2 regions of the Micromonospora sp. NPDC047644 genome follow, and region 2 is predicted to be linked to the other one. Evidence: riboswitches for the same ligand, from Rfam matches in the RefSeq annotation. Region 2 holds a riboswitch; the other holds the start of a gene.
What was found. Region 2 has a riboswitch for S-adenosylmethionine ahead of thrC (threonine synthase). Riboswitches for the same ligand answer to the same signal wherever they lie in the genome.
Positions count from the first base shown of each region.

Region 1: it holds a riboswitch for S-adenosylmethionine, as region 2 does, so the genes downstream of both, AB0877_RS23720 (ABC transporter substrate-binding protein) here and thrC (threonine synthase) in region 2, are expected to answer to the same signal.

Region 1 covers NZ_JBEYSY010000014.1:169,382-173,701, reverse strand. The annotation lists gene corA (magnesium/cobalt transporter CorA) at 1-99, opposite strand, end outside; gene AB0877_RS23725 (amino acid transporter) at 253-2,208, shown strand; SAM riboswitch class IV at 2,295-2,406, shown strand; gene AB0877_RS23720 (ABC transporter substrate-binding protein) at 2,680-3,540, shown strand; gene AB0877_RS23715 (amino acid ABC transporter permease) at 3,580-4,320, shown strand, end outside.
Region 2 covers NZ_JBEYSY010000012.1:172,681-177,000, forward strand. The annotation lists gene AB0877_RS21130 (hypothetical protein) at 1-214, shown strand, start outside; gene AB0877_RS21135 (GNAT family N-acetyltransferase) at 204-1,223, opposite strand; gene thrC (threonine synthase) at 1,489-2,775, opposite strand; SAM riboswitch class I at 2,786-2,921, opposite strand; gene AB0877_RS21145 (DMT family transporter) at 2,990-3,949, opposite strand; gene AB0877_RS21150 (metalloregulator ArsR/SmtB family transcription factor) at 4,041-4,320, shown strand, end outside.

The DNA of each region.
Region 1 (4,320 bases), on a different contig from region 2:
GGGTGACTCCGTGGGCGGCGGCACACCGACCCTGGTTTCGTACTCGTCGAGTTGGCGGCCGAAGCCACCACCCGGGCGGAAGCGACGGCCGCCGACCATGCCCTGTCCCCTCCCCCGGCGCCGTCCCGTCCAGCCCGGGGCGCTGCTTCCCCGCTGCCCCGGGCCCTGAAACCCGCCGTGGCGTCGGCCGGGTTCCGCGCACCGGCGGACGGGGACGGCCCGCCGGGCGGATACTCACGGTGACCGTGGGGGATGACGGGGGACGCGCCGGTGAAGGTCGACAGCACCGGCCGGTTGCGGGGGTGGCTGCTCGACGCCGGCTCGGACCAGGCCGTACAGCACCCGGGGCCGCACGGGCGCCCGCCGGAGCACCGGCACCACCCGTGGTGGAAGGTGATGTGCCTGACCGGCGTCGACTACTTCTCCACGCTGGGTTACCAGCCGGGCATCGCGGCGCTGGCCGCCGGCGCGCTCTCACCGGTGGCGACCCTGGTGCTGGTGCTGGTGACCCTGCTGGGGGCGCTGCCGGTCTACCGGCGGGTGGCGGTGGAGAGCCCGTACGGTGAGGGCTCCATCGCGATGCTGGTACGCCTGCTGAGCTACTGGCCGGGCAAGTTGCTGGTGCTGGTGCTGCTCGGTTTCGTGGCCACCGACTTCATCATCACCATCACCCTCTCGGCCGCCGACGCGACGGCGCACATCGACGAGAACCCGTTCTGGCCGAGCGGGCTCAAGGGTCACGAGGTGCTGGTCACGCTGCTGCTGGTGTCGCTGTTGGGCGCGGTGTTCCTCAAGGGATTCACCGAGGCCATCGGGATCGCCGTCGTCCTGGTCGCGGTCTACCTGACGCTGAACGCGGTGGTGGTGGCCGACGCGCTGTGGCGGGTGGCGACGCATCCGAGCGCGGTCGGCGACTGGACCACGATGCTGACCACCGGGCACGGCGATCCGTGGCTGGTCGTCGGGCTGTCGCTGTTGGTCTTTCCGAAGCTGGCGTTGGGTCTGTCCGGCTTCGAGACCGGGGTGGCGGTCATGCCGAGCGTACGGGGTGACCCGCAGGACTCCGAGGCACGACCGCTGGGCCGGATCCGTGGCGCGCGCCGGCTGCTCACCACCGCGGCGGTGATCATGAGTGTCTTCCTCATCACCAGCAGCGTGACGACCACGGTGCTCATCCCGCCGGAGGCCTTCCAGCCGGGCGGACCGGCGAACGGGCGCGCGTTGGCGTACCTGGCGCACGCCCACCTCGGCGAGGTGTTCGGCACCGTCTACGACCTGTCCACGATCGGAATCCTCTGGTTCGCCGGGGCATCCGCGATGGCGGGTCTGCTCAACCTCGTGCCGCGCTACCTGCCCCGGTACGGCATGGCGCCGACCTGGGCGCGAGCCGTCCGGCCGCTCGTGCTGGTCTTCACCGCCGTCGCGTTTCTGATCACGATCGTCTTCGAGGCCAGCGTGGACGCGCAGGGCGGCGCGTACGCCACCGGGGTCCTGGTGTTGATCACCTCGGCCGCGACGGCGGTGACGCTCGCTGCGCGCCGGCAGCGTCAGCGCGGCCGCACCATCGCCTTCGGCGTCATCGCATTGATCTTCGTCTACACCACCGTGGCGAACGTGGTGGAGCGCCCGGACGGTGTGAAGATCGCGGCCTGTTTCATCGGCGGGATCATCCTGGTGTCGGTGCTGTCCCGGCTGATGCGGGCCTACGAGCTGCGCGTCGACCACGTCGAGCTGGACCACACCGCGGCGCGGATGATCGACGAACGCGCCGGACGACGGATCCGCCTCGTCGCGCACGAACCCGACCGGCGCGACGAGGCGGAGTACCGCGCCAAGCTGGCGCAGACCATGGCGGACAACGACTTTCCCGACGACAGCGACGTCATCTTCGTCGAGGTCACGGTCACCGACCCGTCCGACTTCGAGACCGAGCTGCTGGTCCGCGGTGGGAAAGTCGACGGCCGTTTCCCGGTGCTCAGCCTGGCCAGCTCGTCGGTGCCCACCGCGCTCGCCGCCCTGTTGCTGGAGATCCGCGACCGCAGCCGTCGGCGCCCCCACATCTACTTCGAGTGGTCCGAGGGTGGCCCCACCCGCAACTTCCTGCGCTACCTGGCCTTCGGACAGGGTGCCATCGCCTCGGTGACCCGGGAGATCCTGCGCCGCCAGGAGCCCGACCCGCACCGTCGACCGCACGTCCATGCCGGCTGACCTGCGAGTCGACAGCCCGTCGCGCACAGTGAGCGTGGTCATACCGACTGGACGATCCACCCGTTCCTGCTGCTAGCCTCGGCGCAGGTCATGAGCGCCAGCGCGAAGCCCCGGCTCGCTGGCCGGCAACCCTCCTCCGCGGTGGGGTGCCCCGGGTGAAGACCAGGCACCGGCAGGACGTCGGTGCAAGCGTGGCCTGGCACCCAGGTCAGCACAGACCCGGGAGAACCATGCGCATCCTCGGCACCACCGGACCGACCGACGTCGCGGGCACCCGCACCGGTCGCCCCTCGCCCGTACTGATCCGGCGACGGCACGTGGACATGATGCGAATGTGCAGCGCCGCCTGTCGTGGCGGCACCGCGCTCTAGCACCACCTTCCCGAGCTCCTTTCCCACCGGTACGCCCATCGGGCGCGCCGTCGGTGGCGTACGTCCGTGCGCGCCGAGACACCACCCTTCGGAGACACCAGTGCGATTCCTTCCTGCCCTGACCCGCGCCGCCGCCCTGGGCGCGGTCACGATCCTCGCCGCCACCGCCCTCACCGCCTGCGGGAACGACGACTCCTCCGACGCCAACCCGTACGGCCTGGCCCAGTCGGGCGTGCTGCGCGCCGGGACGCTGACCGACGCCCCGCCGAACGTGTACCTCGAGGACGGCAAGTTCACCGGCTTCGACAACGACCTGCTCACCGCCGTGGCCGGCAAGCTCTCCCTCAAGGTCGAGTTCGTCGGCACCGACTTCTCCGCACTGCTCAGCCAGGTCAACAACCGTAAGTTCGACGTGGGCAGTTCCTCGATCACCATCACCGAGGCCCGCAAGAAGACCGTCGACTTCGGCAACGGCTACGACTTCGGCTACTTCGGCCTGGACGTCCCGGCCGGCTCGCCGATCACCGGCTTCGACCAGCTCGCCGGGAAGCGGGTCGTGGTGGTGCAGGGCACCGTCCAGGACGACTACGCCACCGGCAAGCAGCTCAACCCGGTGCGGGTGCCGGACTACAACGGCGCGATCAACCAGCTCAAGGCGGGCACCGCCGACGCCTGGATCGCCCCGGCGGAGATCGGTGAGAAGTCGGCCGCCGACAGCAAGGGCAAGATCACCGTGGCGGCCAAGCAGCTCAGCCCGGCACCGACCGCGTACGCGGTGGCCAAGGGCAACGACAAGCTGCGCGAGGCGCTGAACAAGGCCCTCGACGAGGTCATCGCCGACGGCACCTGGAACCGGTTGCAGGCCCAGTACTACCCGGGCCGGCCGATCCCGGCGGACTTCGCCCCGGGCAGCGGCGCGGTCAAGGTCGCGCCGTCGGCGTCCGCGTCGGCCGCGTCCTGAGCCGGTGACGAGCGAGCGGGGCGGTAGGAGGAGCAACCGATGGAACCGTTGACCACCCTGTGGGAGACCTTCTTCGACGCCGACGCGATGCGCGAGGCGCTGCCCGAGATGCTGACCGTCGGGTTGCCCAACACGCTGATCCTCGCGGTCTCCGCCGCCCTGCTCGGCTCGGTGCTCGGCCTGTTGCTGGCCGTCGCCGGGATCTCCCGCAGCCGCTGGCTGCGCTGGCCGGCGCGGGTCTACACCGACGTGTTCCGGGGGCTGCCGGCCGCGGCGACGATCCTGCTGATCGGGGTCGGGCTGGCCCCGCTGGGCATGCAGGTCTGGGGGCCGGATCCCTACCCGTTGGGCATTCTGGCGCTGTCGCTGATCGCCGCCGCGTACATCGGGGAGATCTTCCGCTCGGGCATCCAGTCGGTGGAGGCCGCCCAGTTGGAGGGCGCCCGCGCGCTCGGCTTCTCCTGGGCCGACGCGATGCGGCTGGTGATCATTCCGCAGGGCATCCGGCGGGTGCTGCCGGCCTGGGTGAACCAGCTCATCGCGCTGATCAAGGACTCCAGTCTGGTCTACTTCCTCGGCCTGGTGGCCAGCCAGCGGGAGCTGTTCCGGATCGGGCAGGACTACGCGGCCACCACCGGCAACGAATCGGCGCTGCTGCTGGCGGGGCTCTTCTACCTGGCGTTGACGGTCCCGCTGACGCACGTCGTCAACTGGATCGACCGACGGCTGCGCAACGGTCGGCCGGCCACCGCGCCCGACGATGAGGACGACGAGGACCTG
Region 2 (4,320 bases):
CCGGCCCGGCCACCCATCGGCCGAGTTCAGTGGTCAGGCGGCCGAGGTGGACCGCCGGGTCCGGGACCCGGCCGGGTTGACCGTCGCGCCGACCGACACCGTGCCGCCACCGGTGCGCGGGCACCACTTCACCTCCGACGAGGACTTCCACAGCGCGGTCCGTGAGCTGACCCGGCGGTTGGAGGAGGGTGAGCCGCCACCGGTCAGAAGGTGAGCTGCCAGTCGGTCCAGGCGTCCACCGGGCGGAAGCCGAGCTGCTCGTTGATCGCCACCATGTGGCTGTTGCTCGCCGCGTTGAAAGTGTCGATCACCTGTACCGCCGGCTCGTGGGTGAGCAGATGGTGCAGGTTCTCCGCCTTGGCGATGAGGCCGAGCCGGTGCCCACGGTGGGCGGGGTCGACGATGGTGATCTGCTGGAACGCGTGCCAGTCGGCGGCGGCACCCACGTCCAGCAACGTCCAGGCGACAATCCGGCCGGTCTCTTCGTGCCGCATCCCGAGGTGGTAGCGCCGCCGGCCCCGGGCGTCCAGCGCTCGTTCGTTGCCGCGGATCCGCTCAGCGTCCACCTGCTCCGGTTCCCACTGCACGTCGCCCATGGGGGCGTCCATCAACAACCGGCCGTCCAGGTAGGCGATGTCGGCGACGTACTCCTGCGGGGTGGAGCCCTGCCAGCAGACGGCGTGGTAGCCCTCGGCGTGCGGTCGGGCCTCGGCGAGCGCCGCCCGCAACGCGACCCGGTCGATCTCGCCGACATCGAGCCGGCGGCGTACCTCGGCGAGAGCGGGCTGGGCTCCGGTCGCGGCGGCGAACGCGTCGCCCGCCCCGCTCCGGGCCGGCCCGCCGGGCAGTGCGGAGACAGCCATCCCCACCACCCGCTTGCGGCCGTGCTCGCGGAGCAGGCGCAGCCCGTACTCGTGCAGGGCCCGGCCGACGCCCCGGCACCGCAGCCGCGGATGCACCAGCAGATCGACGGTGGCGTTGTCGGTGTTGTCGAGCTGCGGCAGGTCCAGTTGCAGGTAGCCGGCCGGCTCGCCGTCCAGACGGGCCAGCGCCCAGAGCGACCGGGTGCCGGGCATCGGCGTGCGGAACAACGCGTCGAAGCGACGCCGGCAGGAGGGCGGAAAGTCCGGCAGGTCGGCGTCGTTGGCCGCCGACCCGATCCGGTACGCCTCGTCGACCGACGTCCGGTCGGCGTCGTCGAACGACGCGATGGTGATGCTCATGCCGGTGAGCGTGCACCGCACAAAAGCGATCGGGCCAGCGAATTATCGCTGGCCCGATCGAACGTTGGTCGGGAGGGACACTCGCACAACGCCTCCGGCGTTGGGTCGCAAGAACTTCAAAAGTCTTCGGCGAAATGCCCTCCCGCACGGAGCATCTTGCGCCGTCCGGTTCCTGCCGTCAAGTCCGTAGGGGCGGGTTTTCCACACTCACAGCGAAAACCCAGTTACCGACTGATCCACTCGGCCCGGTGCCGGGCGGGGCCGTTCAGCCCAGGAGGCCGGCGTCGCGGGCGGCGCGCAGCGAGGGCTTGATGTGGTGGGTCGGCCCGACCTGGCCGGCCACCGCGTCGATGGTCTTCAGACCCTCGCCGGTGTTGAACACGACGGTCTCGGCCGTCGGGTCGAGCCGGCCGGACTCGACCAGCTTGCGCAGCACCGCCACGGTGACTCCGCCGGCGGTCTCCGCGAAGACCCCGGTGGTACGGGCCAGATCGCGGATGCCCGCGCGGATCTCGTCGTCGTCCACGTACTCCATCCAGCCGCCGGTGCGGCGGACCGCCTCCAGGGCGTAGAGACCGGCCGCCGGGTCGCCGATGTTGAGTGACTTGGCGATGCCGGTGGGCTTGACCGGGACGATCGTGTCGGTCTCACCGTGCAGCGCGACGGCGATCGGGTTGCAGCCGGCGGACTGCGCCCCGAAGACCTTCCAGCCGTCGGCGGGCGCCTCGACCAGGCCGATCTCCACCAGTTCGGAGAACGCCTTGTCAATCTTGGTGAGCAGCTCGCCGCTGGCCATCGGGATGACCACCTGCGCCGGGATCCGCCAGCCGAGCTGCTCGGCCACCTCGTAGCCGAGGGTCTTGGAGCCCTCCGCGTAGTACGGCCGGACGTTCACGTTGACGAACGCCGTGTCCTCGAACTCGTCGGTCTCCACCAGCTCACCGCAGAGCCGGTTGACGTCGTCGTACGAACCGTCGATGGCGACCAGTTCGCCGCCGTAGACCGCGGTGGTGATGACCTTGCCCTGCTCCAGGTCGCTCGGGATGAAGACCACCGAGGGCACCCCGGCGCGGGCCGCGTGGGCGGCCACCGAGTTGGCCAGGTTGCCGGTCGACGCGCAGGCGAACCGGCTGAAGCCGAGGGCCTTGGCGGCGGTGAGCGCCACCGAGACGACCCGGTCCTTGAACGAGTGGGTCGGGTTGGCACTGTCGTCCTTGACCCAGAGCGGCGCGGTGATGCCCAGCTCGGCGGCGAGGTGCGGGGCCGCCACCAGTGGGGTGAGGCCCGGGTCGAGGGTGACCCGGCTGGCCGGGTCCTGACCGGCGGGGAGCAGGGCGGCGTACCGCCAGATGTTGTTCGGGCCGGCCTCGATCTGCTCGCGGGTGACGGTGGCCAGCGCGGCGGTGTCGTAGTCGACCTCCAGCGGGCCGAAACACTCGTAACAGGCGTGCTGGGCGGCGAGCGGGTAGCGGGCCGAACAGGCACGGCAGACCAGGGCGCGGGCGGGGCTGGCAGCGGTGTCGATGCCGGAGGCGACGAGCGTCGACGTCATGTCGAGAGTCCTCTCATCTTTCCCCGCATCGCACGGTGCGGCGGGGACGGAATTGGCACCTGCCCCACGGGTCGCTCAGCGGTGAGCGCGCGGGGTGGTTGCCGGGGCGTCGTCGGGCCGTATCCCTCAGCCCCTCTGGATGAGGTATTCAGTTGTGCCGTCGAGTCTAGGACAACGCTGTCGGCCGCTGCTACCACTGATCCCAGGTATTGGGTCAGCGGGTGCTCACCGCAACGGGGTCGGTCACCGCGATCGGGTCCGTCACCGCGCTCGGTCCGGGTAGGGACGTGGCCCGGGGCCGGGCGGCGAGGTTCGCGGCGATCAGGGCGGCGATCGTGATGGCGGCCCCGACCAGTTCGACGGGCTCCGGGCGGTAGCCGCGGGCGATCTGCACCGCGAAGGTCGTCACCGGAACCAGGTTCATGAACAGCGCGGCGTTGGCGGCGCCGAGTCGCTGCACGCCGGTGTTCCAGGCCAGGACCGCGATCACGGCACCCACCAGCACGGCGTACGCCAGTTGGGGGGCGACCGCCACGAGGTCGGCGGCACCGGGCGCGTGCTGCCAGCCGACGGCGTCGGCGCCGATGCTCAGGACGAGCATGGCGGCCGTGCCGGCGAGCGCGGTCAGTGTGGTGAAGCGCAGCGGCGACCACTCGCCGAACCGGCTGGCACCGTGGGTGTAGATGCCCCAACCCAGCACCGCGCCGATCATCATGAGCCCACCCAGGCCGAACTGGCCGAGCCCGGCCAGGCTCCCGCGCGTGATCACCAGACCGACGCCGAGGAGCGCCACCAGGGAGAGGGCCAGCAGGAGCGGCTTCGGGCGTACGCCGTCGCGAGCCCAGCGGACCAGTTGGGTGATCACCGGGGTGGTCGCCACGAAGAGGGAGATCTGCTGCGGGGCGGCGTGTTCCAGCGCCAGGTTGGTGAGCAGGTTGAAGCCCGCGAAGCCGACCACTCCGAGCACCACCACCTCCAGCGCCCGGCCACCGTGGCGTAGCGCGCCGGCACCCTCGCGTAGCAGCAGGATGGCGACCAGGACGACGGCGGCCAGCAGGTAGCGCGCGGTGGTCAGGTTGAGCGGGTCGACCCGGTGAAGCGCGCTGGCCAGGATCGGGAACATCACGCCCCAACCGAGCACGGCGACCAGTGGGTACGCGGCGCGGGATCGCATCGGCAACTCCAATGTTCGAGTATCGTCGAACCAACGACACCGACCATAGGACGATGTTCGATAGTTGTCGAACAAGGGTTACACTGGTCACATGGAGCCGCACGAGCCCGACCTGACCGCCGTACCGGTCACCACCGTGTTGGCCGCACTCGCCGACGACGTGCGGCTACAGATCGTCCGGGCGCTCGCCGAGGGCGGCGAGTCCGCCTGCGGCAGTTTCGACTTCGGCGTCTCCAAGGCCACTCGCAGCCACCACCTCAAGGTGCTGCGCGAGGCGGGGCTGACCCGGACCCGGGCGGCCGGCACCAGCAGGCTGGTCCGACTCCGCCGCGACGAGGTGGACAAGCTCTACCCCGGCCTGCTGGACGCGG